One region of the Bacillus sp. JJ722 genome, then DNA from elsewhere that is predicted to be linked to it. Evidence: riboswitches for the same ligand, from Rfam matches in the RefSeq annotation. Region 1 holds a riboswitch; each other region holds the start of a gene.
What was found. A riboswitch is a leader RNA that binds a small molecule or an ion and turns the genes downstream of it on or off. The one in region 1 is predicted to bind S-adenosylmethionine.
Positions count from the first base shown of each region.

Region 2: another riboswitch for S-adenosylmethionine. It lies ahead of V7014_RS11835 (trans-sulfuration enzyme family protein); the one in region 1 lies ahead of V7014_RS21915 (O-acetylhomoserine aminocarboxypropyltransferase/cysteine synthase family protein).
Region 3: another riboswitch for S-adenosylmethionine. It lies ahead of V7014_RS15830 (methionine ABC transporter ATP-binding protein); the one in region 1 lies ahead of V7014_RS21915 (O-acetylhomoserine aminocarboxypropyltransferase/cysteine synthase family protein).

Region 1 is NZ_JBALMO010000224.1:13,462-17,452, forward strand. It holds gene V7014_RS21915 (O-acetylhomoserine aminocarboxypropyltransferase/cysteine synthase family protein) at 1-1,246, opposite strand, end outside; SAM riboswitch class I at 1,322-1,430, opposite strand; gene V7014_RS21920 (hypothetical protein) at 1,524-1,886, opposite strand; gene V7014_RS21925 (thioredoxin family protein) at 1,972-2,277, opposite strand; gene V7014_RS21930 (toprim domain-containing protein) at 2,288-2,644, opposite strand; gene gcvH (glycine cleavage system protein GcvH) at 2,815-3,201, opposite strand; gene V7014_RS21940 (arsenate reductase family protein) at 3,245-3,601, opposite strand.
Region 2 is NZ_JBALMO010000083.1:8,180-22,891, forward strand. It holds gene V7014_RS11795 (tyrosine-protein phosphatase) at 295-1,047, opposite strand; gene phnC (phosphonate ABC transporter ATP-binding protein) at 1,062-1,829, opposite strand; gene V7014_RS11805 (PhnE/PtxC family ABC transporter permease) at 1,840-2,664, opposite strand; gene phnE (phosphonate ABC transporter, permease protein PhnE) at 2,666-3,445, opposite strand; gene V7014_RS11815 (phosphate/phosphite/phosphonate ABC transporter substrate-binding protein) at 3,456-4,388, opposite strand; gene V7014_RS11820 (GntR family transcriptional regulator) at 4,559-5,218, shown strand; gene metH (methionine synthase) at 5,495-8,935, opposite strand; gene V7014_RS11830 (bifunctional homocysteine S-methyltransferase/methylenetetrahydrofolate reductase) at 8,928-10,772, opposite strand; gene V7014_RS11835 (trans-sulfuration enzyme family protein) at 10,858-11,991, opposite strand; SAM riboswitch class I at 12,083-12,184, opposite strand; gene V7014_RS11840 (phosphatase PAP2 family protein) at 12,316-12,987, opposite strand; gene dapF (diaminopimelate epimerase) at 13,067-14,047, opposite strand; gene helD (RNA polymerase recycling motor HelD) at 14,206-14,712, opposite strand, start outside.
Region 3 is NZ_JBALMO010000124.1:5,230-19,941, forward strand. It holds gene V7014_RS15805 (MFS transporter) at 1-1,041, opposite strand, end outside; gene V7014_RS15810 (alkaline phosphatase family protein) at 1,240-2,547, opposite strand; gene V7014_RS15815 (iron-containing alcohol dehydrogenase family protein) at 2,709-3,800, opposite strand; gene V7014_RS15820 (MetQ/NlpA family ABC transporter substrate-binding protein) at 3,829-4,668, opposite strand; gene V7014_RS15825 (methionine ABC transporter permease) at 4,687-5,358, opposite strand; gene V7014_RS15830 (methionine ABC transporter ATP-binding protein) at 5,348-6,355, opposite strand; SAM riboswitch class I at 6,490-6,595, opposite strand; gene V7014_RS15835 (YbaK/EbsC family protein) at 6,875-7,342, shown strand; gene V7014_RS15840 (DEAD/DEAH box helicase) at 7,513-8,958, shown strand; gene V7014_RS15845 (DUF305 domain-containing protein) at 9,074-9,709, shown strand; gene V7014_RS15850 (helix-turn-helix domain-containing protein) at 9,880-10,971, shown strand; gene isdG (heme oxygenase) at 11,047-11,391, opposite strand; gene V7014_RS15860 (ABC transporter ATP-binding protein) at 11,357-12,175, opposite strand; gene V7014_RS15865 (FecCD family ABC transporter permease) at 12,175-13,170, opposite strand; gene V7014_RS15870 (ABC transporter substrate-binding protein) at 13,173-14,141, opposite strand; gene V7014_RS15875 (YjcZ family sporulation protein) at 14,534-14,644, shown strand.

The DNA of each region.
Region 1 (3,991 bases):
CATCAATATGTTCAATGCCGATTGATAATCGCACTAAGTCTTCTGTAACACCTGACAGCTCCAAATCTTCCGTAGAAAGCTGTTGATGTGTTGTACTTGCTGGATGAATAATTAGACTCTTCGCGTCACCCACATTTGCTACATGACTCCAAAGCTTCACATTGTTAATTAACTTAGCACCTGCTTCTCTTCCGCCTTCGATTCCAAACACAACAACTGCACCGGCGCCTTTCGGTAAATACTTCTCAGCAAGAGCATGATCCTTATGTTCCTTTTCTCCTGGGTACAATACCCATTTAACAGCTGGATGTGCTTTCAAATACTCAACCACTTGCTTCGTATTGGCGATATGCTCTTTCATTCTCACATGCAATGTTTCTAGCCCTAAACTAAATTGGTATGCACTGAATGAACTTAATGCTGGACCTAAATCACGTAGTAACTGAACACGTGCTTTAATGATGAAAGCAGCAGCACCAATCGCTTCACTATAAACCAAATTATTATAGCTTGGATCTGGCGTAGTAAATCCAGGGAATTTCGGTGAATTCCAATCGAATTTACCACCATCTACAATAATTCCACCAAGTGTTGTACCATTTCCTAATAGCCATTTAGTTGCTGAATGGATTACAATATCAGCTCCATGTTCAATCGGTTTGCATAGATATGGTGTAGCAAATGTATTATCAATAATTAATGGAATACCGTTTTCATGAGCTATACTTGCTACTTTTTCAATATCTAATATGTGTAGACTCGGATTGCCAATTGTTTCAGCAAATACTGCTTTTGTTTTATCATTAATAGCCGCTCGGAAGTTTTCAGGATCTTCTGGATTTACAAGATGCACCTTAATTCCGTATTTCGGTAAAGTATTAGCAAATAAATTAAATGTTCCACCATAAAGCTTTGAAGCTGCAACAATTTCATCACCAGCTCCTGCAATATTTAGGATAGTTAGTGTAATGGCTGCCATTCCGCTTGCAACGGAAAGAGCTCCAATTCCGCCTTCAAGTAACGCAACTCTTTCTTCGAACACAGATGCAGTAGGATTATGAATACGAGAATAAATATAACCATTTTCTTTCAGACCAAAAAGATTCGCTGCATGATCAGTATCCTTAAATACGTAAGCATTGCTTTGATAAATCGGTGTTGAACGTGCTCCTGTAACTGGATCTGCCTGAATGCCTCCATGAATACTCAATGTTTCAAAACGATAATTTGTTTCGTTATTGCTCATATTTTCCACTCCCATATCTTTGTATTCCTCATCAAAAAAAGCTTCTTCGATAAGAAGAAGCTTTAAGGCCATTTCTTCTTATCTTTACAGAGTATTTCTTCTACTCTGCTGGATTTAGCACCGTGTAACTCATACCGGTTGCTGGGCTTCACAGGGCCAATCCCTCCACCTCTCTTGATAAGGTTATATTTAAAACCAAGTAATTTTATCAACTTTATTAGAAATATACCATCATTTCCAAACTTAGTCAATGAATTTTATTAAAAATTCAAATATTTCACACTACTTGTTGAGATCGACTTAATAAAAAAATGGCTTCAATGAGTAAAACTTGCCGATAATTGCCTTGTACTTGAATTTTATTCAGCTTCTGCAATTGACGAATGGAAGCTTCACCTCGAATGATTTGTTGTATAGAGTCTTTCGATCCAAACAAGTGAATACGATACGTTCCTTTATCTGTATAGTTTGTATGCAATTCCGAAGTAGATAAAAACAAATGCCAATTTTCTTCTTTAGTAGAAAAAACCACCATAGTATGAGCCTTCTTTAATAACACATGCAACTGCTCTCTATGTTCTAAATTAGATAACATCAATTGTAAAATACGCTCCACATCCGCCACACCCTTTTCATTCATCTTAAGAATAGAGATACCACATGTGTGAGAGTATTTCCTTTAATATTTGCTCGACAAGTTTCTTCGTCTTTGTCGATTATTATCATTATATACTTCTAAAAAGCTCTAATAAATATGGTACAGAATGAAATGCATATATTTTGTGATGTAGCTTACCTTCTTTAAATACCAACAAGCATGGCACACTCTCCACTTCATAACTCTCAGCTAATTCACGAATATAATTCACATCACATTTCCCTAATTCGACAGCTGGTACGATCTCCTTAACAACTGTTAACATCTTTGAAGCTACTTGACATGTCCCACAAATAGGAGTGTATAAATACAGACAAAATGAATCACCTGTTGCTATTTTTTTTACTATTTCTTCCCCATTCCATTCATTCATGTTGCTTTATTCATCCTTTATTTAAAAATTGTGTATGTACTTCAAAATTAGCACTCAACAAGACAGTTGCTATATGATTATTAGGCGCGGTCGCAACTTCTCGATATGCTTTATCAATGTACAAGTGCTTCGCTTCAGGCATTTCACGTTTAAATTGCTTACGTAGCTTTTCTCCCGACTCATCTTGATCAACCATTATGTATACTTCTTTATCATATAATTCATCCACAAACGCATCCATCTTTTGAAAGGATATCGTACCATTCGTACAAAGAATTTCCACATCTTCTTTTAAGACTTTTTGTACTTTCTTCTTATCAGATGTACCTTCAACAATTATCACTTTCTCTAATAGAAAATCTTCCATTCTTATCACCTTTTACAAATGATCTCATTAAGTCTAACATAACCTATTTTGGCGTTAATATCTATTTATAATGATTAATAAAATGAACACCGGTTCTTTTTGGATCGAAGGAAAACATCACTCACAAAAAAGAGGCATGTCTTGAAATCAAAACATGCCTCTTTATCAACTTAATCTTCTTTTGTCATTTCCTCATATTGCTCTGAAGTCATTAATTTCTCTAACTCAGATGCATCAGACGCTTCAATAACAACCATCCAAGCTTTTTCATAAGCCGATTCGTTAACGAATTCTGGATTGTCATTTAACACTTCGTTAATTTCTATAACTGTACCGCTAACAGGCGCATAAAGTTCAGAAACAGTCTTAACAGATTCCACACTGCCGAAAGGCTCGTCCGCTGTTAATGTATCGCCTACTTCTGGAAGTTCAACGAATACGATATCCCCTAGTTCTGCTTGAGCAAAATCTGTGATACCAATTCTTAATTTGTCGCCTTCTACTTTTACCCATTCATGTTCTTCAGAATAACGTAAATCTTGTGGTACTAATGCCATCAAAAACCCCTCCAATAATAATTTATAAAGACAAATGAGCTAATTATAACCACATTTGCTGAAACTGATCTTCTTTAAAGCCAACAGTTACTTTCTTTCCGTCCGTTACGATTGGACGTTTAATTAACATTCCATCGGATGCTAATAATTCAAACATCTCTTCTTCGGTTGCTGTTTTTAGTCGATCCTTCAACCCTAGCTCACGATATTTCTGTCCGCTAGTATTAAAGAATTTTTTGATTTCTAATCCACTTTTGCTATGTAAATCTTGCAATACTTCCTTTGAAGGTGGATTCTCCACAATATGTATTTCTTTAAATGCTAAATTATTCGTTTCTAACCATTTCTTTGCATTTCTACATGTACCGCATTTTGGGTATGAATAAAATGTTAATTCCATTATTTTCACTTCCTTTAGAATACCTTTTTACCCTGGAAAGCACAAAGGTTTTATCTTAGTTATCTACCACCTACAATAACAGCAATTAACAAAAAAACAAAATGTTTTCCTCATCATTCATACTTATAATTTATCATGATATTAACATATCACCTTTATCTCCCTTTTCACCAACTACAATACCATTTCTCACAAAGAGGGTGTCCAATAGGTAATGTTGCTTTAGATTTTTACATTTACGTGAAAGGCATTGTTCCCATTTATAGGGAGATGCATGCATTTCATCTCTTTCAAAAGCGCCAATTATAGGCATTTTCAACATATTCAGCAAGCATAACAAATTTCTCGCAACCTATAACGAAGGGCTAACAAGCATAAAAGGGCGTTCGA
Region 2 (14,712 bases), on a different contig from region 1:
GTCCGAAAAGTGATTGAAATCACTTTTCGGACAGCCCCCCTTCAGACTGTATACAAGCTCGTAAAAATTCCAGTTTGCCTACAGTCTGACCTATCCTTCATTATATGAAGAAAGGTTTTTCATTTTATCTCTCCACATTAAAGTTACTACTCAGGTTATAGTAGTTTATGTTAACAATAAACTATGTCATTTATATACTAATATTAACGAGTTGTTAAATTTCGTTCGCCACACAAAGCACTATCCGACATAATGCCTAGCAATAAGTATTTAAAATAAGACAGAACATCGTGATTATACAAGATAGAATTCTCTAATGTCGTTAATGTCTTCACCACTTAAGCCAAATTGTTCTTTAAAGTATGTGTCATAATCTGAGTAATGCTCGCGAATTTTCGCAAAGACCATTTCCATATACTGAGGTTTAACATTTGCTACTTGTGCAAATAGTTCAGGATGGTCTTTCATTTCTTCTTTTAAGACGCTATACCATTTTGGCGTATGCTTGGCTGTTGATTCGTTCGTTAATAAGTATTCGTAAATAATGTCTTTTTCATCGACACCAAGAAGTAAGTAAATTAATGCTGCACCAACGCCTGTACGATCTTTACCTGCTGTACAGTGGTGTAAAAGAGGTGCTTTTTTATTTTTAATACGTGCAATAAGCTCTTGGTATGCTGGGTTGCCGAATAGCATTTCTGTATAAAACGTACCTAATGCATTTTCTTTCTTCCACATCTCATTATGAAGCAACCCTTCAAGAGATGATGATTCTTCTTCTAAATTGTTAGCTGCAATACGAATATTTTCGACACCTTCAATATGTGGTGTTTTACCTTCGTTTGCTTCTTTCTCTTCACGATAGTCAAAAATTGTTTGCAGTTGTAAATTCTTTAATAGCTCAATATCATTTTCTGTGGCATGACCTAATTCGCCGCAGCGGAATAATAAGGATTCTTTAACCTGTCTTCCATCTTTAGTTAATTGACCGCCCATATCACGGAAGTTGTAAATCGATTCAAATGCTATTGTTTTTGTCTGATTCATAGTAGACTCTCTCCTTATCCTGCCATTAATTCTTCTTCTTTTCCTTCATATAAACGTACAATTAAATCATCTGTTAATTCACTTGGTGCACCATCAAATAGCACGCGACCTTTTTGAATCGCAATAATGCGTGTTGCATATTTTTTCGCCACATCCACTTGGTGTAAGTTAACAAGACAAGCAATGCCTCGTTCTAAGCAGTTGTGATAAATACTTTCCATAACAATTGCTGATGATTTAGGGTCTAGTGATGCAATTGGCTCATCCGCTAAAATAAGTGATGGATTTTGTGCTAAAGCACGGCATACACCTACTCGCTGACGCTGCCCACCACTTAATTCATCAACACGCTTACGGATTTCATTTTTCAGCCCGACTTTTTCAAGTAAAGCAATTGCCTCTTCTTTCTGTTCCTCTGTATAGCGATTGAATAACCCTGAAAAAGTTCCCATTCTTCCAAGATTTCCGTGAAGAACATTTTCTAAAACACTTAATCGATCGACAACATTGTAATGTTGAAAAATCATACCGATATTTGATCGTAATTGACGTAGCACTTTGTTTTTCGCTGTCATTAACGAGTCCCCTTGATAAAGAATTTCTCCATTTGTTGGCGTGACAAGTCGGTTAATTGAACGTAGTAATGTCGATTTACCAGCGCCACTTGGCCCAATTACAGCAATAAATTCACCCTCGTTCACATCAAACGATATGCCATTCAAGGCTTTTGTACCATCTGTATACTGCATTTCTAAATTTTTCACTTGTAGTAAAGGCTTCATGATTTCACTCCTAACGCAATTTCTTTCGTAATAAACCTGTACATGTCTCAATTATAAACATCGTAAAAAAGACAATCATAATCCCTAAAGTCATGTCACCGAAGTTGTAGTAAGCAATAGAGTCTTGGATTAACATCCCAACACCGCCTGCACCAACCATTCCAAGTACAACAGATTCTGCAACATTAATTTCAAACTTAAAAGCAATTGTCGCAATAAATATTGTTTTTAACTTTGGTAATAACCCTTTAAATACTATTAGAATCCAGTTGGCACCAACTGACCGTAATGCTTCAATTGTGTCATCTCCTACTTCTTCAATCTGTGCTGCAAACGTCCGTATTAAATAGGCAGAAGTTGGTAGGATTAATCCTAAGATTCCTGCCATATATCCAAATCCGATACTGGCAACGGCAATCAATACCCACACTGTTGTCGGCACAGCACGAACCATCATTACAAAGAAGCGAATTGTGTAACTTAACCACATAAAAGGTGCGATATTACGCGCTACTAAAAACGCCGTTACAATTGAAAGTACTAATCCAAATAGTAATGAAAGTAATGCAACAACTAATGATGCCAACATTTCTTTTGAATAATCTGGTAACATCGTCAGTGATATTTGCATCATATTGCTGAGTGTGGCTGGCAATTTTTCTACCCCTTCTACAAATTGCTTCCAATCAATTTCCACAACTAATAAGCTGATTACAAAAAGTAGTCCACTTATACCGAAGAAGAGTTGTTGCTGTCTTTTTGTTTTTTCATGAGCGATAGGAATTTTCTTTTTTCGAACATTTGGCAGCTGTATAGCTTCATGCTTCGTCGTCATGTTATATAATTCGCTCCCTTAATTTTTGAGATGTTGTTTCAACAATCATAATTAAGATAATCATAATCACAATCGCCATTGCCGTTTTATCATATTGAAACAAGTCCATCGTTTGTTTAATCATCGTTCCTAATCCACCAGCGCCAACTAGCCCTAAGATAGCACTTGCCCGAATGCCGATTTCGACCATAAAAAGTGACCAATTTAAAAAACTCGGCATAAACTGCGGCATAATCGCATGCTTTAAAACATGAAAGTGATTACCACCACAAGCAACAATTGCTTCTGTTGCATGGTCATCGAGTTCTTCAATTGCCTCTGAATAGACACGTGCTAGAAAACTTGTGCCAAAGACAATTAATGCGAGTAAGCCTGGTAAATTCCCAATTCCGAAAATCACAACTAATACCGCTGCCCAGACAAGTGATGGGATGTTTCGTGAGAATGTTAAAATTGCCTTTAATACCATACGAAGCACTTTTGACGGCGCTGTAGTTTGCGCCATTAAAATCGCCAGCACAAGCCCTAACGCACATGAAATACCTGTTGCAATGAAGGCAAGGAAAATAGTATCAACGACCGGTCCAACAAAATTACTAATCTCACTAAAATCTGGTGGTAAAAAATCTGTGAAAATAAATTGAAAAAATGTTGGTATTGACTCGAATAGTTCCACGATATCAAGTTCCACATACCAAACAGAAAAGCCAATGATCAGGACAAACAATAATATGCCAAGTGATTGTTTCACTTTTTGCGCTCGTTCAAACTGTATGTTCATATCGCTCTCCTTATTGTGCTAATAATTCTTCCGGACTTAGATTCAGTGATTCTGCTACTTTACGAAATTCTTCAAAATCACTATCATTTACTTCTGCTAACTTCGTATCTGTGCTACCTGTTAATGCTTCTAAATAAGCAGGATCATCATAATTTAATAAGAAGTCTTTTACTTCCTCTTTTAATTCCTTTGTATGATCTCCACGAATTGCAAAAGCACCGCCTGCACCAACTTCAATATTCGGTACTTCTTCAATAACTTTATATGAATTTTCCTTAATCACACCATTATCTATCATCATTTTTAGTACACCCGGTGATACAGCTGCTACGTCATACTGCTTATTTGTAACACCGATTACTGCCTTATCATGTCCTCCTGCAAACTGAACACTTTTAAAGAATTCTCCTTCTTTTTCAAGTTCTTCTACGGTCACACCTAACTCTTCAATTAAATGTGCTTTTGGCATTAAGTGCCCGGAAGTTGAAACAGGATCTGCAAATCCAATTGTCTTTCCTTTTAAATCCTCAAGAGATGAAATTGAAGAATCTTTTGGGACAATGAACACACTCATTGGTTGTTCTGTGTCCATATTAATTCCAGCTATGGCTTCCGCACCGGCACGTTCATTTGCGACAATATATGAAAATGCTCCAAATAATGCTAAGTCTGCTTTATCATTTTTCATGGCTTCAATGGCAGCGTTATAGCTATTTGCTTGATAAGATGATACTTCTACACCTAATAATTCTTCTAAATCTTTTTCAAAAGCTGCGTCAACTTTCGCTTTTTGCTCAGAACTTTCTTGTGGAAGGTAAGCAATTACAAACTCTTCCAATTCACCATTTCCTTTTGCATTCGCATCTTTCTCATCACTACATCCACTTAATACTATTGCACCCATTAACATAGAACCTAAGAAAAGCGACTTATACTTTTTCATGTTGACCTCCGAAAAATTTAATAGTTGTACAACTTGTATACAAGATGAATATAACAATTGATTGTTAACGAGGTATAAATTAATCGTTAGAAATTTACTAAAATATTGTAAACTTAAATGACATATTGTCTATTTTCAATTAATCTAAAAATTAGAGAGAGGAGAATAATATGGGTTCCTTAGCTGGACAAGCTTATCACAAATTGCTAGAAAGATTTATTAGAGCCGAATACATGCCTGGCGATAAATTATCTGAGAACATTTTAAGCCAGGAATTAAAAATGAGTCGCACACCAATACGGACTGCATTAATACGACTCATTCGAAAAAATTACATAGACTCTGTTGATAAAAAAGGTATATATGTAAAAGGTTTTTCTGAAAAAACATTTATTGATAATTGTTTGTTTTTACATGATTTACAAAAGATCGTTCTTTATCAATTAATCAAAAAAAATAATAATGAACTAATTTCTCAATTAAAACCGATTATTCTACATCAAATACACGCAAAAGAAAAAAACGACTACTATGGGTACTTAATTGAAACATATAATTTTATTGAAACAATTTTTAAAAGCTACGATAACGACGTTCTATTGAAAGCTTTTCAAAATATCAAGCAAGACTCAATGCGTATGTCGATGATCATTTATAACTTAACGAAGCATCAGCCACACTACTCAACAATTAATATGTTCACAGCACTAAGTCAGTCTTTAAAAGCACAAAATATTGATGAGGTTGATCAATACCTTCAGAAAAATCATGAGCGTATCATGCAGTTTACTAAACTTTTTAACGGTAATGGTGATATTTTCTTGCAGTAAGAAAGGGGGCTGTCCAAAAAGTCAGTTATCACTGACTTTTTGAACGACCCCTTTTTGTATAATCTTTGTTATTGTGCAAGATCACCTATCAATTTTAAAAAAGCTTTCCATTTCCTTAGAAAAATACGGTTCCTTTACATAAGCCAAATAAAAAACCCTCTCTCATCCAATTTAAATAAGATAAAAGAAGGTTTACTCACAATCATAACTACTGGTTTTATCAGGAAAACTAGTCAAACTTCTGATTTATACAGATATCAAACCCATTATTACCCGCTATCTCTCCACATTAAAATACCTAGCCTCAGGATGTGCAAACACAATCGCTGATACAGAAGCTTCTGGCTCCATCATGCAACCTTCCGTTAATTGAACTCCAATATCTTCGGGCTTCAACAAACGGAATAGCTTTTCTTGGTCTTCAAGATTTGGACAAGCTGGGTAGCCGAATGAAAATCTTTGACCAATGTATTTGGCAGAGAAACGTTCTCTCATAGTCATTTCAATTGGATCACTAATGCCTAATTTGTCTCGCATTACTTGATGGATTCGCTCTGCAAATCCTTCCGCTGTTTCAAGAGCAATCGATTGAATGGCATGGCTTTTTAAGAATTCTCCATTCTCTTTCCACGCATCACTACGCTGTCTAATGCCTTTACCAGCGGTTACAACGAAGAATCCGACATAATCCATTTCACCTGATCCTACTGGCTTTAAATAATCTGCTAAACATAGGAATGGCGCACTTTCTTGTCTTGGAAAATCAAACTCTTCTAGCACTTCATTATAATTTTCCGGATTGTACACAATCACTTTTTTACCATCGCTTTGTGCAGGGAAGAATTGATAAATCGAATTGACACTATAATCACTTTGCAATAAGTCAGCATATAAAGTATTTACTAAGTCAGTCAGTTGCAATGCTTTTTCATCTTTTTCCGCTAATAGCTTATCTAACTTACCTTTTAATCCTAAATGATGACCGATTAACATTTGACGATTTACATACGGCATAATTGTCTGTAAAGGATAATCGACTAGCGTATGACGTTTTGTGTCTTCAGGCACCTTAACTTCAGCTGGATTAACCGTAATAACTACTTCTTCCGCTTTCTTTTCTTTAGTTGGTCTTTGGGCAGCTAGAGCTAAAGATTTCTTTCTTTTTTCGTCTAGTGCCTCCACAAATTCTTGTTTTTGCTCATCATCATGCATCGTATTCGCAAGTGCTAGGCCATCCATTGCATCCTTTGCGTAGAGAACTGTCCCCTTATACTCCGGAGCAATTTTGAAATCTGTGAATTTCCTTGATAGCGCTGCTCCACCTACCATAATTGGTGTATCGATGCTTTTATCTTTTAAATCTTGAGCAGTTAAAACCATTTGCTGTGCAGATTTAACTAATAAACCAGATAACCCAATCATGGATGGTTTGTATTTCTCAACAGCTTCTATTATTTGTTGAGACGTTACTTTAATACCTAAATCAACAATATCGTAACCGTTATTAGCAAGAATAATCTCTACTAAGTTCTTACCGATATCATGAACATCGCCTTTAACAGTCGCCAAGATGATTTTACCTTTTGAATTACCTGTTTCGCTCACTTCCATAAATTGCTCTAAGTGAGAAACAGATGTTTTCATAACTTCCGCACTTTGTAATACTTCCGCAACAATCAGTTGATTATCATTGAATAGAACACCAACTTCACTCATCCCTGCCATTAATGGCCCATTGATAATGTCTAAAGGAGCTCTGCCTTCCCCAAGAGCCTCATCTAAATCAGCTATGAGCCCTTCTTTTGTTCCTTCTACAATATATTGAGCTAATCGTTCATCAAGCGATAGCTTCTTCGTATCGATTTTCTTTTCAACTTTTTTATCTCGGAAATAAGCTGTAAATTGTTGAAGCGTCTCATCGCTTGTTTCGAATAATAATCTCTCGGAAAGTTCTACTTCTTCTTTCGGAATGCTTGCAAAGCGCTCCAATTTTTCCGTATTAACAATCGCGTAATCAAGTCCAGCTTTCGTACAGTGATATAAGAAAACGGCATTCAATACTTCTCGACCTCTAGGTGGTAACCCAAATGAAACATTGCTTATTCCAAGAATGGCTAAACTATTTGGCAATTCTTCTTTGATAGCTTGAATGCCTTTTACCGTTTCAAGGGCAGAGCCAACATACTGTTCATCACCTGTTCCTACTGGGAATACAAGTGGATCAAAAATAATATCTTTCGGATTCATACCATATTTATTTACCAACAAATCATATGAACGCTTTGCAACTCGCAATTTGTCTTCAGCTGTAATCGCCATTCCCTTTTCATCAATAGTTCCAACAACGAGAGCACCACCATATTGATGAATGAGGCTTGAGACACTTTTGAATTTTCCTTCGCCATCTTCTAAGTTCACTGAGTTAATAACAGCTTTTCCTTGGGAATATTTCAAAGCTTGCTCAAGAACAGCATCATCTGTTGAATCAATTACGAGCGGAACTTTTACTTTCTTCACCACTTCTTTGACAAATTCCTTCATATTTCCTAACTCATCATCATCAGGGTCTGCTAAACAAATATCAATAACGTGCGCTCCTTTTTTCACTTGAGCACGAGCAATTTCTGAAGCTTGTTCAAATGATTTATCACGTATTAATTGTTTGAACTTTCTGGACCCGATGACGTTTGTTCGTTCACCTACAAATAAAGGTCTCATACTATCATCATATAATAAAGAATCTGTACCTGAAACGGCGTGATTATGTGTTTCAATTGGAATTGGCCGTGGTGGTAGCGTTGCTACTTCTTCTACAATCGCTTTCACATGAGCAGGAGTCGTACCACAACACCCCCCGATAATATTTATCCAACCTTTCTCTGCAAACTGTCTTACTTTACTAGCTAGTGATGCAGGAGATTCATGATAATGACCTTCTTCATCCGGTAAACCAGCATTTGGATAACAACTAATACCTGTGTTTGCTAATTGAGATAATGTACGCACATGATCCGTCATGAATTCAGGGCCAGTCGCACAATTCAAACCAACTGCAATAGGGTTCATATACTCACAAGAGAAATAAAAAGCATCGATTGGTTGCCCTGCTAATGTAGTGCCCATAGGTTCAATTGTTCCAGAAATAATAATCGGAAGTACTTTTCCGGTTTTAGCAAATGCTTGTTTAATACCTGTGTAAGCAGCTTTCACATTCAGCATATCTTGACACGTTTCTACTATTAATACATCGCATCCACCATCAATTAACCCTTCTACTTGCTCACTATAAGAAGCTTGTAAATCGTCAAATGTTGTTCCACCCGTTAAAGACAATGTTTTCGTTGTAGGTCCAATAGATCCACCTGCAAAACGCAGCTTTTCAGGTGTGCTATATTTCTCGCATGCCACTTTTGCTATTTGGGCCGCTTTTTTATTAAGCTCATATGCAATAGAACCGAGATTATATTCATCTAATACAATGCTCGCTCCACCGAATGTATTGGTTTCAATAATATCAGCACCCGCTTCTAAATAGGCTTCATGGATGTTTGCAATCGTCTCTGGACTAGTGAATGTTAAATATTCATTACAACCTTCATATTCTTCGCCACCAAAATCAGCTGCTGTTAAGTTTGCATCTTGTATCATGGTTCCCATAGCACCATCAAGAACTAAAATTCGTTCATTCATTAATGTTGATAAATCATGATTACTCATATACTGTCACTTCCTCTTTCTGCTTAGCATCTATTTCTCGAACGAATTGTGTTAGTTCTACAGTAATGTTATATCGCAAAAATGGGGTAATTAAATAAATACCGTTGAATCGTTCCATTGTCGCTTCCACTAACTCTTTAGCAATAGCTAAGCCTTCTCTTTCAGCTTGAAGACGGTCATTTCCAGCCTTCTCCATTGCACGTAATACAGAATCAGGAAGTGTGATTCCTGGAACTTCATGATGGATATACTCCGCATTACGATGGCTTGTTAAAGGCATAATCCCCATGAATATTGGTGCTGTTATGTGTTTTGTAGCTTGATAGATTTCTTCTACTTGCTCTACTGAATAAATCGGCTGTGTTAAGAACGAGTCTGCCCCAGCTTTAATCTTTCTTTCCATGCGTCCAACCGCTTTATGAAGATACTTCACGTTCGGATTAAAAGCTGCCGCAACTTTGAAATTTGTTTTTTGCCCTAATGGTTTACCACTATAAGAAAGTCCTTCATTGTATTGCTTTACTAAACTGATTAAATCCATTGAAGATACATCATATACAGACGTTGCACCTGGAAAATCCCCTACCTTGGATGGATCGCCTGTAATGACAAGAATTTCATCTAAACCTAATGTGTGAAGACCCATAAGATGGGACTGTAAGCCGATTAGGTTATGATCCCGACAAGTTAAATGAACGAGTGGATTTACACCTTGTTGTTTCAATATAGATCCTAGAGCCATATTACTAATACGAGGTGACGCAAGCGAATTGTCTGCCATCGTAATTGTATCTGCTCCCGCTTCCATTAATGCTTTTGCACCTTCTAAATAGGCGGATACATTTAATTTCTTTGGTGGATCCAATTCAACTAAAATGGTTCTCTTATGCTCTACTTTTTTATATAAAGCTTCATCAATTTCATGATGTATAGTTTGATTCACTTCTATTTTTCTTGGAGAAACTTCCTTCTCAAATATTGGTGAAAGTCCGGTTATATGTTTCTTCACTGCTTCAATATGACTTGGTGTCGTACCACAGCAACCACCAATAATTCTTACTCCTTGTTCTCTCATTAAAAGTGCGCTTTTACCGAAATATTCTGCATTCGTTTCGTACTGTAATCTACCATCAATGTACTCTGGTAAACTAGCATTTGGATATGCACTTAAAACTCCTTTCGTCGGTAGAGGAACTTGTTCCAAAGCGCGAATCGTATGATGAGGACCTAAACGACAGTTCACACCAACAACATCTGCTCCTTTGTCTTCTAAAATAGGCACCGCTTCACTTAAATGCATACCATTTTGCAAATACCCTATTTCATGAAGTGACACATTCGCAATAATCGGTATTGTTGTTTCTTGTCTTGCAATCTCTAATACCGTTTCCATTTCTTCAAAATCATAGAATGTTTCTAGTATAAGCCCATCTGGATCTTCTAATAGTAAACTAAATAATTGTTCTCTGAAATTTCTTTTAATTTCATCTAAGGTAATATCCGACTTTCGTAAACTTCTTGTAGCTCCAATCGTACCAAAGACAAAGTGATGCTCTAAAGCGGCACTTTTTGCTATTCTCATTCCTTCTCGATTAATGGAAGATACTTTATCGTCTAATCCGTAGCGTTTTAACTTATAGTGGTTCGCCCCGTACGTATTCGACTGAAGAATATCAGCACCTGCATGAACATACGCTTGATGTACGCTCCTTACTAAATCAGGATTAATAATATTTAACTCTTCATAGCATTGGTCAACACCAGTTGAATATAGAAGAGTGCCCATTGCACCTTCACCTATTAAAATTCGATTCTGTATTTCATCACGAAAGTTCACGAAGTATTCACCCCAAATTATTTGTTAGCAACTCAATATTCTATTAACCTTGTATTATGAATGTATGATTTTTTACTGGCTACATTTATTTAAAAGCTTGCTCCAAATCAGAAATTAGATCTTGCACGTTTTCTATACCTACTGAAAATCGTAATAAATAATCACTTACACCTTTTTCTTCACGATATTCTTTCGGAATATCAGCATGTGTTTGTGTAGTTGGATATGTGATCAGTGATTCTACACCACCTAAACTTTCAGCAAAACTAATAACCTGAACATGCTTTAATAAATCTGCAACTATTGATACCTCAGTAACTTCAAAGGAGATCATCGCTCCAAAGCCATTACATTGCTTCTCCATAATTGATCTTCCAGCATGATTTGCTAAACCTGGATAAAATACTTTTTTCACTAATTCATGTTGGGCCAGCCATTCAGCAATTGCTTGAGCATTTTCTTGTTGACGTTCCATTCTAATTGCTAATGTTTTCAATCCTCGTAATAATAACCACGAATCTTGAGGTCCAAGGATCGTTCCTGTACTATTTTGTAATCTGCCTACCTTTTCGCTTAATTCTTCAGTTGCCGTAACGACTAAACCACCGATAACATCATTATGTCCTCCAATATATTTAGATGCACTATGAATCACGATATCCGCACCATATTGAATTGGTTTTTGTAAGTATGGGGTTAGAAATGTGTTATCGACTATAGTTAATAAATTATTTTCTTTCGCTAACTTACTAATTGCCGCTAAATCGGTTATTTTCATCAACGGATTTGTAGGTGTTTCAATAAAAAGGGCAACTGTTTTATCTTTAATGGCTGCTTCAACATCGCTTAAACACGAAGTATCAACATAAGATGCTGTAATTCCATAATTATTAAATATTTCTTCTAATATTCGATACGTGCCACCATATAAATCGTCTGATATAACAATATGATCACCAGATTTAAAGAGGAATAAAACGGTTGTAATAGCCGCCATACCTGAAGAAAAAGCAAAACCAGCATCTCCTTCTTCCAATTCAGCAATCGCTTCTTCTAATGCCTTCCTTGTTGGATTAGCCGTTCTCGAATAATCAAATCCAGTGCTTCTACCAAGCTCCGGATGCTCGAAGGTTGCATTTTGATAGATTGGTGTACTTATGGAACCTGTTGTTGGATCTTTCTTTTGACCAGCTTGAACTAATTTTGTTTCAATATTCATGTTCATCCCCCATTAACTTCAACTTTACTAATACAAAAAACGCCCCTTCTAATGAGAAAGAGCGCTAGTAATATTACAAACTTTAACTTCGCTCTCATCGACTAGAATTTTATTTCTACTGGCATTGGCACCGTTCATAAATGATGGTTGCCGGGCATCGTAGGGCCAGTCCCTCCGCCTCTCTAGATAAGAGTTTTTTATTAAATTTTTTGATATTTCATTTTTTATATCATAATGATGAAATGAGTATTTGTCAATCTGTTTTATTGCAACTTGTAAATATTATATCTAATCCTTTTCGTAAACATTGCAAAAACCTATGAATTAAGACGCTTGTTCACGTCTAAATTCATAGTAATTTAAGGCTAGTCCACATAGGCAAACCCAAAATCCTCCGGCTGCAAATCCAGCAATTACATCACTAGGATAATGTACACCTAAATAAATGCGGCTTATGCCAATTAAAAGCACAATAATCGTAAACAAAACCGCAATCAATATATCAAGTAATTTATTTTTTGCAACTTTAGCTAACACAACTGCTAAAGTAGTATAAAAAATAAAAGAAGCCATGCTATGACCGCTAGGAAAGCTGTATCCCTGTTCTACAATCAACGGGTAAAAGTCAGGACGTTCTCTTTGAAACAACCATTTTAAATACGCGTTAAATAATCCACCTAAGCTCGATGAAAGGATTAAGTAAACAGCATAACGTTTTTTATAAAAGAAAAAAATAGTGGATGTAATGAGAACACCGAGTGTAAGGCCAAGCTTTCCACCTAGAAATGTGATTGCTTTCATAACAACTGTTAATTGATCAGAAATATGGCCTTGAAAAAACTCAATGATTTTATAGTCAAAGCTTCGTAATTCATTTGCTTTTAATCCATCAACCAATCTTAAAAACACATAAGAATAAACAGCAATCAGGCACGCGATAAAAATAATATATTGAATATTTTTCTTAGTTAGTCTTTCTGCTCTGATAGAATTCAAATTTCTTTCTCCTTTTGCGATGAATACAATATATTTAATTCATTCATACGTTCCCTTTGTTTTCAATAAGCAATATTTTTCACAAATATTTATTTACATACAGTTGACAAGCTTCTTGCATTGCCTGATATGCTAGCAATTCTTCTGGAAACTCTATTTTATCTGTAATTGTAAATGCGTTTAAGGTATCACGCATTTCTACATGTACTTTAAACTCATATGTTGCATTTCCAATTAGATCAATCGAATAGGAATCATTTTGTTTATGAACTTGACAATTCACTTTTCCACCAGGATTATAAACAGAAATGATTTCTTCAACATTATTTTCTCCTTGTAAACACGTAACAAGTGTAGAAGCACTCATTGCAGTACCACATGCGTTTGTAAATCCTACGCCTCTTTCAAATGTTTTGACAAAAATGCTACCACTTTCAAGTAGCTCCACAAAACTTACATTTACGCCATCAGGAAAATAAGGATTTTCTCCATTTACATACGTTGATAGTTTTTCTTGCACGCCACTTACTAATACTTCCGAATCAACAATTGAAATAAAATGTGGATTCGGAACCGCTACAGCCGTAAACTTTAATTCCGGCGCTAACTCAGCTAGCTCCTGATTGATGAAAGTTTCACTTTCTACATTGAAAGGTAAATCTTTAACAAGAAACGAGACAGGCGAGATTTCCACTTTAAAAGTAGGAATATTTTCAAAAATATCTTCTGTTTGCTCCACTGCTAGAACTGCTTTCATAGTCTCAATTGAAAGTTGCTGCTTCCCTAATAATTCACAAGCATATCGTGCTATACAACGTAATCCATTTCCACACATAGAAGCTTCTGATCCGTCAGAATTAAATACGCGCATTTTACCATCCGCTACATCGCTTTTTTGAAAAAATAAAATACCGTCAGCACCAATTCCCGTTTCACGATTACACAATGTAAGTGTTAACTGTGCTCTTTCTTTATCTGATAACTGTATTGGATGGCTATATTCATCTAATATTAAAAAATCATTACTTGAACCATGACATTTCACAAAATTCAATTGCATATTTATCCCCCACCTATGTATGTTTCTGTATTGTACATATTACTATTATTGTAACAAAGATTATAGTAAGGTGTAGAAATTTTGACAACTCTAAAAGATTGAAATTTTGATGAGCTTCTAACCACTACACAAGGATGACTGATGATGAAATGTTACATCTAATCTTGAATGACGTCATATACTGAGATAGGAATTCGCTTCATAAATGGTGTTTTCTCACTGGAAGCAAATACATGCAACTCATGCATCGCTCTTGTACAAGCCGTATAAAATAGCTTCCGTTCAACGCTTCTTTGATTCGAATAGTTAGAAGCGTCATAAATAATCACTGCATCGAATTCTATTCCTTTTGCTAAGTATGCAGGTAAGACTAAGATGCCTTTTGTGAATGTATATGTCGTTTGACTCATGTATTGAATATTTACATCTTTAACGAGATGTTCATATGCTCTAGTACTTTCTTCAGCTGTTTTACATATAACAGCAATAGTTTGATATTGAGACTCTTGTAGATTATTTAATAACTGCACTAGTTTTGAATGAAATCCCTCTTCATTTGTTACTTTTGAATATGTTGGTTTTTTGCCGTTTCGATTAAACGCCTCTATTGCCTCTCCACCCTGAATAATATACTTTGTAAAATCAATAATTTGTCTAGTGGAACG
Region 3 (14,712 bases), on a different contig from region 1:
ATAGGCACGACTTAAAGCTTGAATACCACCTTGAGATGTAGCAACAAGCATAGCTAAAATCCAGAAATCTAAGGTAGTTTTTAAAAATAATGCATAGATACAAACAATAATATAGATAGAGATACCTACATATAGCATGGTTTTTCCAGTGAATTTCTCTGCTAACCTTCCGTAAAGAATGGCAAAAGGAGCGGCTACAACTTGAGTAACGAACAAAACAATTAATAGGTGTGTGGCGCTAAGACCTAAATCGGAGCCATATGCAGTAGACATGGCAATAATGGTGCCGACACCATCAATGTAGAAAAAATAAGCAATTAAGAAGAGAAATAATGCACGGTATTTTCGAATATCTTTGAACGTTTGACCTAGTCGTTTAAAGCTATTAATGATAGGCTTTGGTTCGCGTTCGATATAATAGCGTTGTGATACATTTCGAAACAATGGAACAGAGAATAATCCCCACCAAAGAGCGGTAATTAGAAAGGAAATTTTACTAGCTATTGTTAATGAAAGGGGGATTACGTTACTTTGAGCAAGAATAATAATGATAATGCTAAGGAGGAAGGGAATAGTGCTACCAATGTAACCAAAGCTATACCCTCTGGATGAAATCTTGTTCATTCGGTTCTCAGATGTGACATCGATGAGAAAGGCATCGTAGAAAACGTTAGCACCTGCGAATCCGATGGCTGTTAATGTATAACAGATTAATAATAGCATCCAATTTTCATATGGAATAAAAGCGAGTAAAGCAGTGCTTGCTATACCTATTGTAAAAAAGAATGAAAAGAATTTTTTCTTGAAATCTTGGTAGTCTGCAATAGTACCTAACACAGGTCCAAGTATGGCTAATATAAAGGTAGAGATGGCAATTGTATAACCTAAGTAAGCCGTTGATGTAGCAGGGCTAATACCTGCTTCTGTTGCTGAAGCTTTAAAGAAGAGGGGAAACACTGCGGTAGTAATGATAATTGAATACGCAGAGTTACCCCAATCATAGAATACCCAACTATTTTCTTCTTTTGTAAAATGCTTCATCGATAAGCTCCTCTCTAGAAAATTTATACACTTTTATCCCGTTCTAACTGGCGCTAGGACTCCCACTTCAAAACGAGAGTAAAAGCGAAGACGATTAAGTGGGAGATTAAGCACCAGTAAGAACCCGATTAAAGTTTCACTTTATTGTACAAGAAAACTAGTATGGTAGCATATTAGTTCAGAAACTTTAAAATAATTTTACAAAGTTAATATTTCATCGATTGCTCTTCCATCGGTTTGACCTAAGTTTAAACCGAGTAAACGAGCAAGTGTAGGTCCTTCATCTGTCAAATGCATAGTTGGAATGACTTTATTTGGTTGAATACCTTTACCCGATGCAATAAAGACGGTTGAATAATCGGCTTTTTCTGGACTATAACCGTGACAAGCCTTGGTATATTTTTTTTGAATGACATCGTCTTCAGTAATCACATCTATATAATTACCTTGAAGTTGTTCAGAGAAATAATAGCCGAGAAGAGCTTCTAGCATGAGAAATGATTGTTGATCAGCTCCTCTATCTTCAGCCTCTTCACTCGTCAATATCCTTTCGATTCCATTTGATTCATCTTCAACCAAATCGTGAATTAACTTCGTTACAGCTGCTTTTGTTTTGGTATCTTTATCATCTTTTACATAAATATAAGCAGAACCATCACAGCTTTTGCAGTAAGCTTTCCAATCTGTGACTTTTCCTTGATCATTTGTTGTGATCAATCCATGTTGTTGAAGAAGCACATTTAGTTTAATAACCTTTGATTCGTCAAGGGAACTATGGTCTCCCAAGGCAATGATTGTGGATTGGTCATATATATTACTATCTTTCAATGCTTGTATAATTTGTCCTAGACGTTCATCATGGCGCTTGATAGCATCATGTGCTTGTTTGGAATCAAAGCCATGATAGTGACGTTGTGAATCAAGATCCACGAAATGGATAAGCATCAAGTTTGGTTTCTTAGTTTTAATGGTATGAATTGAAGATGCCAACACAAAATCATCAAGTTCTGGCTGTTTGAGACCATTACGAATATGTCCAAATCTTCTCTCTAAATCAATCAGATAGAGTGGGCTTCCATTCCATAATGAAACAGCAACTTGGTTATGCCAAGGCCGATTTGGAAAAATCTCTGGAAGATTATAATCAATATTCGCCCTTGCTGTAACTGGCCAAAGTAGCGCTGCGGTTGTCATGCCAGCTTTTTTGGCTTCATCGTATAAAGTTGTTCCTTGTATATGTTTGCGATGCCAGTACCAATCGGGTGATGGTCTACCTGGCTGAAGAAGTGTATTATTTATGATTCTATGACGTTTGGGAAAATTACCGGTTACAATGGTAGCGTGACAAGGATAAGTAACAGAAGGGTAGATGGTTTCTACATTCTTACAATAGGAGGCTTTCTGTAACAGTTTTTGAAAGTTAGGTAGTTGTTCCAAGCGTGAAAAATCTAATGATGAAAGACAATCGAATGAGATGACAATTAAATGCTTTGTAAGTGGATTCATATTAACCTCCAAAAATAGTGTTAGTTCTATCTTATAGCAAACGTTGATAGGATGACAGAGGATATAGTAAGAAGATATGAATGGAATGACTTTTTATGTATAGAGCTATTATTGAAAAAAGCTTATCAAGTGACGTTTGTCTTTTGATAAGCTTTTTTTCTTTAATTTATAGCCAGTTTGGTTTCTAGAGCTGTTATTGCTTCTGATACATGCTCTTTGGTAATCGTTCCAATCGGCATAACATGAATAGACTCATTTGGCGATGTGGCTTTGTCTGCCACATTTGCAATGACTTGTTCATTAATAGTAGTTACACCTAAATCGTGAAGAGAGCATGGTAATCCAAGTTCATAATAAACAGGTAATAGCTGCTCAATTTCAGACCACTTATTCTCCAATATAAGTTGAACAAGTATACCGTATGCCACTTTCTCACCATGTAAGGCATGATGTGTATCTTCTAAAATAGTCAATCCATTGTGAATGGAATGTGCCCCTGCGATTCGACCGTAGTAATCACCAAATCCACCAACCATGCCGGCTAACATGATAATCGTTTCTGTAATTTTGATGAAATCATCGTTTAGCATACCAGTTTTCGTAGCTTCAATAGCTCCTTTTGCATGTTGAATAATTACATCTTTACACTGTTTTGCTACGTAATGCGAAATTTGCAATGCTACAGGTTTATTGGTAATACCAGCCATTTGTACATCTGCTTCATACCACTTGGCAAGAGTATCGCCAATGCCGGCAATGAGAAGGTCGACAGGTGCCTGTAGCAAAATGCGTGGTTCAACAAGTACGAGACTTGGGCTTGTTGGATAAATATCAAATCGAATAAAGGTGCCTAGATCATCATAAATGACACTAATGGGTGTCCATGGCGAACAGTTAGATGCTAGCGTTGGAATCAGAACGGATGGTTTATGGGAAACGTGACAAGCAGCTTTGACTAGATCGAGTATTTTTCCACCACCTATACCAATTACTGCATCAAATCCATTTTCTTTCACTAATGCGGCAATGAAATCAATCTGACCTAATGAACATTCACCACTATATATGTAAGTTTGATAGGACACGCTAGTGAATTTCGGAAAGAAAGACATAGCAGCTTGCCATGACTTCTGTCCTTGAACAATCAAGACTTTTTGAAAACCACGCTCTTTTAGCTTAGCTTCTAATTCGTTCAATATTCCTTCTTGTAAGATGTATTCACTAGGTGCTCCATGAACTGAAAAAGTCTCCATATTCATCACTCTTTTCTAGATCTTTTTCTTACTTCTTCATCCATTCAGGTTTTCCAAAGCCTTCAAATTTTTCATCGATAACTTTTTCGAAAGCATCTGATTCTACTATTTCTTTAATATCTTTAGCAAATTGAGCATCTTTGTTTTTCTCTTGGATTGCTATGATATTACGGAATGGGTCAAGCATGTTTTCAAGAGCTAATGCAGTTAGTAAGTCGAATTTTGCTGCTAATGCAAAGTTACCAGGAACAGCAGTTAAGTCAGCACTATCAATTGAACGAGGGAGTTGACCAGCTTCGATAGGTTGGAATTTTAAGTTTTTCTTGTTTTCTACAACGTCTTTTTCTGAAACAGTTAGTATATCTGCTTTTTCATCAATCTTGATTAAGCCTTGATCTTGTAATGTTGTAAATGCACGTGCAGCGTTTGTCGGATCATTTGGAATTGTAATTGTCGCGCCATCTTTAATTTCATCTAATGATTTAAATTTGTTAGAGTAAATACCCATTGGTGCAGTAGGAACTGTAATAAGACCTGCTAAATCTACTTTGTTTTCCTTAATGAAATTTTCTAAGTAAATGCTATGTTGGAAAAGGTTCGCGTCAATATCACCTTTATCTAATGCTTTGTTTGGTTGAACATAATCACTGAATTCAACGATTTTTACTATATAGCCTTTTTCTTCCAGGCCAGGAATGATGGCTTCTTTAACCATGTCACTGTATGGTCCGGCAGTTGCACCAAACTTAATTTCTTTCTTATCTTTCTCTGCACCATCACTTGATGCATCGTCACTTCCGCAAGCCGCTAGGGCTGTAACTGTTAAAATAGCTAGTAATAATATAAAGCCTTTGTACCATTTCTTCATGAATGTCTCCTACTTTCTTTATCTTTTATCAACAGCTTTGGAGATAAAATCGCCAAGTAGCTGAATTAACTGGACTAAAATAATTAATATAACAACAGTTGAAATCATTATCGTATTATCGTAGCGGTAATAACCAAATCGAATCGCTAAGTCCCCGATTCCGCCTCCACCAACAACACCAGCCATAGCAGAGAATCCTACTAAACTGATTAATGTCAATGTAACACCTGATATAATGCTAGATCGTGCTTCTAGTAATAGCACATCTTTAATAATCATCCATGGTGTTGCACCAGCTGCGATGGCAGCTTCTATAACACCTTTATCAATTTCTCGAAGTGATGTTTCCACAATACGAGCAAAGAATGGAATGGCAGCCACTGTTAAAGAAACACTCGCAGCAGTTGGTCCAATTGTGTCACGTACTAGAAACTCTGTTAATGGAATTAAAGCAACTAGTAATATGATAAATGGAATAGAGCGAATTAAATTGACTAGAAAGCTTAAGATATTTTGAAAAACACGGTTTTCCCAAAACAACCCTTTATCGGTTATGTAGAGAAGAACACCTATTGGTAGACCGAGTATGACTGCAATTACAGATGATAGGGCAATCATATAAATGGTTTCACCGAACGCTTTATTGATATCTGGGACTAGTTCAATTAGATGAGCGAAATCAAAGCCCATTACGTAACACCTCCACTTGCGCTTGTCGTGTTTGAATATACTGAAGCGCATTTTCTATTTCGTTACCTTTAAGTTCCATTATGAAAATGCCTAAAGGTAAATCTTGAATATATTCAATCGAACCATGCAGGAAGTTACCTTTTACATTAAATTGCTGCAAGGTATCAGATATAATGCCTTCTCCTGCAATCGTTCCTTTGAAGATAATCTTTACAATCGTTCCTCTACATTCATTGAGAATAACTTCTGGAACATCGAAAGAAACAACACTTTCGATGAATTCCTTCGTTAAAGCTGCTTGAGGGTTAGCGAATACCTCGTATACAGAACCTTCTTCTATGACTCTTCCATCTTGCATAATAGCCATTCGATTGCAGATTTCCTTCACTACGTTCATTTCATGGGTAATCAATACGATTGTTATATTGAGTTCTTTATTTATTTTCTTTAATAGATTTAATATGGACTTTGTTGTTGTCGGATCAAGAGCCGAAGTTGCTTCGTCACACAGCAAGACTGTTGGATCATTGGCAAGCGCCCTTGCAATTCCTACACGTTGTTTTTGACCACCACTTAGTTGGGCTGGATATACATCGCGCTTATCAGCCAAACCGACCATTTCTAGTAAACTTTCCACACGAGCATTTATTTCATTAGAAGGAACTCTAGCTGCTTTTAATGAAAAGGCAATGTTCTCGAACACGGTCATTTGACTAATTAAGTAGAAGTGTTGAAAGATCATACCGATTTTTAATCGTGCTAGTCTTAATTTATGAGAGTTTAAGGATGTTAAATCAATTCCATCTACAGTAATCGTTCCAGAAGTTGGTCGTTCCAATAAATTCATACAACGTAATAAAGAACTCTTACCTGCACCTGAGTAACCCACAATTCCGTATATGTCTCCTTTTTCAATCGTTAGTGAAACATCATCGACTCCTTTTACCTCTTTTTTCTTTGTTTTATAAATCTTCGAAACATTTTGAATATTAATCATGTCATATTCTCCTTTTTTCTTAAGCGGGGTCACCCGCTCCAAAAAGGGCCGGTGCGATTTTACACGTTGCTATTTTTTTAATAAAAAAATGCTCCTTTCAACTGAAAGAAGCATCGAAACAATATCTTTATCTCGACTTATCTTTCAGAATGAAAATCATTCTGCAGGAATTGGCACCTTCCCAAATTGGGGGTTGCCGGACGTCATAGGGCCTAGTCCCTCGGTCGCTCTGGATAAGTTATTTTTTATAAAGTTTTTTAAGTAATTTGAATAATACTTCGGTATTTTCGTTTTGTCAATACAAAAAAATTTAAAATTTCTAATAGTAAACGCTTACTTTATTGGTGGTTCAGATAAAAATAGTAGTTATAAATTTTTTCTAATCAAGGAGTATTAGGAAGAGTAATGGTTCTCTACTAGAGAAGAAATTAGTTTTTTTGCATTCGTTTCTTCTTGTTGTATAATTTTTACATATATCTTTAGTTAATACGGTAATGAAAGAAAGGAATGAAAAGGTTAATGGCAATTGAAAATGTAAGAGAATACTTTAAACAATTTCATTTACAAGATCAAATTCGTGAATTTAACCAATCAAGTGCGACAGTTGAACTTGCTGCTATGGTGCTAGAAGTAATTCCTGCTAGAATTGCTAAGACGCTGTCTTTTAAAGATGGTGATAGTGCTATTTTAGTTGTAACAGCAGGTGATACTAAGATTGATAACAAGAAATATAAAGATGAATTTGGCAATAAGGCAAAGATGTTAAATCCGGATGAAGTATTAGAGTTTACTGGACACGCTGTCGGAGGTGTTTGTCCTTTTGGCTTAAAGCGTGATTTACGTGTCTATTTGGATGAATCAATGAAGCGTTTTGATACGTTATTTCCAGCCTGCGGAAGTAGCAATTCCGCTATTGAACTGACTTGTGATGAATTGCAAACCTATTCAAAAGCAGAGAAGTGGGTGGATGTTTGTAAACTTGCATAAGGTGAATAGGAGGAGATGTTCACAATTTTTGAAGGGCATCTTTTTTAACGGAGTTAGAGCATATAACAAAATGAAAATTTTATTTCCGGGGGAATAGTTTTGATAGTTTTACGTGTTATGCTTAGTCGAGAACGAAATAAAAATATTAAATCACATAAATGAGGTTAAACATGAGCACAATTACTTTTCATTCATTTCCATTGAGCAAGGAAATATTGAGAGCATTAGAAAGTTTACAATACAAAGAGCCAACTGAGGTACAAAGCAAAGTAATACCGGTTGCCTTAAAACAACAAGATCATGTAGTTAAATCACAAACGGGGAGTGGTAAGACTGCATCTTATGCAATCCCTATTTGCGAAATGATAGATTGGTTAGAGAATAAACCGCAAGCTTTAGTATTAACACCAACGAGAGAGCTCGCAGCTCAAGTAAAAGAAGATTTTACGAATATTGGTAGATTCAAACGAATTAAGGCAGCCGCAATTTACGGAAAACAATCATTTGCGAAACAAAAATTAGATTTAAAACAAAAAACACATGTAGTGGTGGGAACGCCAGGGCGAGTTCTTGATCATATTGAGAAAGGCACACTTCAAGTAGAGGCTTTAAAATATTTAGTAATTGATGAAAGTGATGAAATGCTTAATATGGGTTTTATTGATCAAGTTTCTGCTATTATCGAACAGCTTCCTAAGGAGAGAATGACAGCATTATTCTCTGCAACTTTACCAGAGGATGTTGAGCGTCTTTGCTCTTCTTATATGAATGAACCAACTTACATTGAAATAAAAGCAAAAGGATTAACGACGGAGAATATTAACCATGTTCTTTATACTGTTGAAGAAGATGAGAAACTAGCATTGCTTCGTGATCTTACTATCCTTGAAAACCCTGATAGCGCCATTATTTTCTGTCGTACGCAAGAGCGTGTGAAGGAATTGTATGAAGAATTGGATGTGTTAAATTACGATTGTGATCAACTGCATGGTGGGATGTATCAGGAAGATCGCTTTGCGGTGATGGATGATTTCAGAAAAGGGGCCTTCCGCTATTTAGTCGCTACTGATGTGGCTGCAAGAGGTATTGATATAGACAATATTACACACATCTTCAATTATGATTTTCCCGTAGAGAAGGAGAGCTATGTTCACCGTACAGGCAGAACTGGTCGTGCTGGGAATAAAGGAATAGCTATTTCCTTGATCACACCTTCAGAAAATGAATTAGTTGCTCAAGTCGAAAACTATATTGGCTTCAACATATCAAGAAAAACGGCTCCCACTAAAACAGAAGTAGACCAAGCTAAACCTACTTTCATTGAGAAAATGAAACAAATGCCTGATGTTAAACACTTGAAAAGTGAAGAATTAAATAAAGATATTACAAAGCTTTATTTCAATGGTGGTAAGAAAAAGAAAATAAGAGCGGTGGATTTTGTTGGTACAATTGCTAAAATACCTGGCGTAACAGCGGATGATATAGGAATTATCACCATCCAAGAACAGGCATCTTTTGTTGAGATATTAAATGGCAAAGGCGATATTGTGTTACATGCTATGAAAAGAACGACCATAAAGGGAAAATTATTAAAAGTTTATATTGCTAAGAAATAAGAGCTGTATTTTGAAGTGCAAGTCATCATATCAGTTAGAATTCGATAAATATTCGTATAGAAATAACACTCTTCTAACATAATAAAATGAAGATTATGTTTAGGAGGGAAAAATATTGTTGAATAGTGGTATCCGCAAGATTTTTACAGGTTTGCTTACTTTGATAATTTGCTTATTCAGTGTGCAAGCGTATGCGGAATTAAGTGAAAAGGAACAAGCATATATTGATAATCATAAAAGCATTCTTCAAGTTATGAAGGAAAAGATGGATCGTGTACCGAAAACAGGTGATCCTTCGTTAGATTTTTTATATGAAATGATACCTCATCACGAAGCTGCGGTATCTATGGCTGAGAACGTGCTAAAATACGGAAGCAATAAGCAAGTGAAAAAGCTCGCTATGGCAATCGTACAAGAGCAGCTAGAAGATATTGCTCAAATGGAAGCTTTGTTAGCAAAATTGAAGAAGAACCCACAAGTTGATAAGACTAAGGAAGCAGAGTATTTAAAAGGGTATAACGCGGCTCATAAACAGATGATGGAAGCAATGGAGAGTGCTGAGTCTACAGGTAACATTGATAAAGATTTCTTAACAGAAATGATACCTCATCATGAAGGCGCCATTAATATGGCTTCAAACATCTTAAACTATACCAATAATGAAGAAGTAAAAGCGATCGCACAAAAAATCATTACAGTTCAACAAGCTCAGTTAAAAGAAATGAAACAGCTTCTACAATCGATTCAATAGCTAATGTAAAGTAGTACGTTAAATACTTTCTTGTAGCCAGGCTTCATTTTTTAACCAATAGTTAATATTTAAGGAGAATCCCTATACTTTCACTCCATTGTGCAAAGTGTAGGGATTCTTTATGCTTAAGATGAAGTTATAAATTGAAATTATTGGGAGTGGTTGTTAATATGGAGCGTTTACAAATAGGAGAGGTTATAAGTCGATTACGAAAAGAGAAGAAATTAACACAAGAACAGTTAGCAAACTTCATGGGCGTATCTACAGCAGCCGTTTCGAAATGGGAAAGTAGTGCTTCTTATCCAGATATTACATTACTTCCAAATTTAGCTAGTTTTTTTAACATTACAATTGATGAATTGCTAAACTATAACACCACCATTTCAGAGGATAAGGTAAAGAAGATTTATCAAGAGTGTGAGCAATTATTTATTAATGGTCAATTTGAAGAAGGCATTGCACAGTGCTTTTCATATATGAAGAGATATCATCCAAATTATAACTTAAAGTTCTCTTTATCCATTTTAGTGAATACGTATTCAAGTTTAGCCAATGATGAAGAACGAACAAAGGGCATAATTGAAAGGACCAATTCCATTTTTGAAGAAATTATTGAAAATTGTAACGATATAATGCTTGTAGAGGCATCTATCATCCAATTAAGCATTGGATACTTAGTATTTGAAAAGCACGACCAATCGTTAGAGATGCTAAAAAGAATAAGAATGCCAGAGTATAATCCATCAACGTTGATGGCAAATATTTATCAGCAAGCAGGTAAGCAAAGGGATGCAAGAGTATTATTGCAAAAGCAATTAGTTGAACAAATAACTGATTTAGACGCTACAATTACTAGTCTTGCACATACCTATGAAGAAGACGATCTATCTTTAGCAGAACGGTATATTGGCCTTTCTTCAAGAATTGGCCAGGTTTTTGAACAAGAAGGCTTAGGCAAGAATATGTTGATGAGTAATCAACTTAGTTTGGTGCAAATTTATGCAAAGCATCAACAAAAGGAGAAATGCTTGTCAGCGCTTCGTAATATGGTTGATTTGATAGAAAATAAAAATACAGCAATGACAATAGGTGTGAAAGATGTTTGGTTTTTAGATGAATTGGAAGAAGAGCAGAAAGGCCAATTTACTTTACCTGTTTTAGATATGTTTGTTACGGTATTACAAAGTGAGGAATTTAAATTTATTCACGAAGAACCGGAATTTTCAGAACGGATTAAACAGTTGAAAAATAAGTTGCAGTAGCAGTAAAGCCACTATTCACGGGATAAATGAATAGTGGCTTTACAATCTATATTAAGGGAAATAGGGGGGCAATAATTAATGTGCAATCACATTTGAATACGAATGATTCGTATGGATCGCTTCTCTTATAATTTTTACATCATAAAAAGTAATCTTGTTTTCAATTATAAATTCAGGGATGGTATCTTTAGCGTGAGCAGCTTTAAACGAGCTACTCTTCATCCATGCCTGGAAGTCAGCTTTTGATTCCCATCTTGTTAAGATGGTGACTTCATCATATTCCGCAGTGTTTTGCGTGAGAAGGACTTCGAGGTTGATAAACCCCTTCATCGTTTCTACTCTACCAACTTTATTAAATCGGTTGACTAATGTTGGTCCTTCTCCTTTAATGAGTTTGGACTTGTTTGTTACGATAATCATATTTATCTCCACCTTTTCGTTTTGGAATAATAATTGGAAAATCATCTTCGAACTTAATACATGCTTCAATTTCGTAGACGTCTTTTAGAAACTGTGATGTTAGAATTTGTTTTGGCTGACCTACTTGAGCTACACGGCCTTGTTTCATAGCAATCATATTGTGACAATACGTAGCGGCTTGTTGTAGGTCGTGCAATACCATTACGATGGTTATTCCATATTCCAAATTGATTTCCTGTAGCATTTCCATAACATCAAGTTGATGAGAAAGATCGAGAAATGTTGTTGGTTCATCAAGTAAAATAATATCTGTTTGTTGTGCTAAAGCTATGGCAATACGAACCTTTTGCTGTTCTCCTCCAGATAGTTGGTGGAACATTCTCTCTTGATGTTTCACTGTTCCAGTAATGTTCATCGCCCACTGTATAATCTCTTTGTCATTTGCGCTTGATTTCTGTTGAAATATACCTTTATAGGGATAGCGACCAAAAGAAATCAATTCTTCTACTGTTAAATCAGGAAGCGATTGTTTAGATTGTGGAAGCATCGATAGAACGCGAGCAAATTCTTTTTGTTTATAGTGCCGGCTAGCTTTATTATGAATAAAAACATCACCTTCATGAATGGATAGAAGCTGCGCCACTATTTTTAAGAAAGTAGACTTACCAGAACCATTAGGTCCAACAATGGCTGTCACTTGTCCTTTTGGAAACGTAAGGTTGATATCTTGTAAGGCAAACTCGCCAACATGATGGGCAATATTTCTCGCTTCAACTGCTATCATTAAATTAACCTCCGTTGCTTTAATAAAGTTAAAAAGAACGGTGCTCCTAATCCTGCTAGTAATATACCCACTGGAAGTTCGATTGGATCGAACCAAGATCGAGCAATTGTATCAGCAAATACAACTAAAATCGCACCTCCAACTGCTGAGAGAGGAATTAAGTAGCGATAATCATCGCCTATTAAGAGTCGAATCACATGTGGTACAACTAAACCAACGAAGCCAATTAGTCCAGCAACGCTAACGGCTGTGCCTGCTAACAGAGAAGCTAATAAGATAATGAGTAAACGTTGTAATTCTACTTTTTGACCAAGAAGTTTTGCAGAATCATCACCTAAGAGCAACAAGTTAGCGGGTTTAATAGCGAATAGTGAAAGTATGAGACCAGCTAGTGCATATGGCGCCATAAACTCAAAGTGATACCAGCTTCTTCCGTTTAGACCACCGGCTAACCAAGGTAAAATAGACTGAACTCGGTCACTGTAAATGACCATGACACCACTTTGGACAGCACCTAACAGGGCATTGATGGCGACACCTGCTAGTATAATTTTCAACGGTGAAGCGCCTTTGTCCCAAGCTAATGCATATATAACAAGTGAAGTTAGCAATGCGCCAATAAAAGCAGCAACAGGTAGCAAATAAGAAAATTGCGGAAGCATAATCATGGTGATGCTGGCTGCTAAACCACCTCCTGTTGTGACACCAATAATACCGGGGTCTGCAAGAGGATTCCTCATAACACCTTGAAGTAATGCACCTGAAACAGCTAGGCATGCTCCGACTAACAAACCAATCAATACTCTTGGAAGTCTTAAATTAAGAATGATCGTTTCGTGAACAGCTTGTTGTTTTGTTGTGAATACGTCCCAAATTTCAGATAATGATATTGAAACCGAACCATACGTAATTCCATAGAACGATACGATTAGAAGCAGAATGGGAGTAATGATGATGCCCCATTTTCTTCTTATAGTTCTTTGCTGAATATTCATCGTTATTGCTTCGCGGATTTCAATAACCCGTCTAATAGGTCAATGGCTTCCGTTACTTGTGTTCCTGGATTTGTTCCAAATAGATTTGATGGTAGTACTTCTACACGATTGTTTTTAACTGCATCAAGATTATTCCAAGCTGCATTTTGTTTCATTTCTTTCATAAATCCTTCTCTTACTTCTTTTGGATTACCGTGACCCATCAATAAAATATATTGTGGATTTGATTCAATAATTCTTTCGGCACTTATTTGTGCATATTGTGGGTATTGATCAAGAGCTGGATAATCAGCTGCGATATTTTCTCCTCCAACTGTTTCAAGAATATTCCCACTCAGTGAGTTAGGGAGGGCAGCTAGATAGGTACCAGGTGCACCATAAATTAATAATACTCTGACTTTTTCACCCGGTTGATTTTGAGATATTTCATCAAGCTTTTCCTCAATATTTTTGTTTAGCTCTGCTGCTTTCTCACGTTTTTGAAGAAGATCTCCATATAATAGAATTTGTTTTTGTATATCTTTGATAGAATTTGCATTAGTAAGTATCATCTTTGAGCCAATTCCTTCTACCGCAGCTACATCCTTCAAATTCATAGGATTGCTTCCTAGTACTACGTCTGCTTTCAAATTAGCGATTTTCTCTAAATCGAATTCATGTGAAGATCCTACTTGTTCAACAGCTTGGAGATCAGGAGTAGCATTTTTGCCGTGTGCGGTTGGTCTACCAACCAATTTACCCCCTAATGCATAAATGATATCCATATCACCGTTGCTCAACGCAACGACATTACTTGGTGCTTTATCAAATGTAACTTTTCGATCAGCAAAGTCAGTAATTGTTATTTCAGTAGACTTAGCTGTAGCTTCTGTTTTAGAATCTGCTTTTTTCGTTTCTACACTGGTTTTTTGAGAACATCCAGATACCACGAGTAAAGCTAGAAGTATATGTATGATAATTCCTTTTTTCATTTGGTCCCCCTTGGGCTGTTTAATTGATAATCATCTTCACTTATAAATGATAATGATTATCAATATCATTGTCAATGCAAAATAGAAAAAATTTTTAGAAATCTTGACGGTTGATCTGTATAACAATAAATTTGTACAATACACTACTACATTTTCGAGCGTGAGTTTAGTCATTGGAATGTAATTGTAGCCTCATAAATAGGCTAGGCAGTAGATAAAGATTACCTTGGGCTAACTTTGCTTGTTTTATTTTTTATGGTTTAAGTAGGTTATAAACTCAAATATATAATTCCGCTAAGCTCCTTATATGTTTGTCCTAAACAAATTTTGTTTTCGAGAATATCTTAATTTTGTGAAAGGCTAATGGGACAAAAGAAATAGGAGTGTTGAAAATGTCACAAGGTTATTGTGGTGGATCTGGTTATGGTGGAAGTGGATTTGTATTTTATATCGTATTGTTTATTTTATTGATTATTATCGGGTGCAGCTACAACAAATATTAATAAATAGTCAGTAATAAGTGACTTCGTTTCAACTGAGTAAAGTTAGAAGTATAACTTTAAAAAGCAGT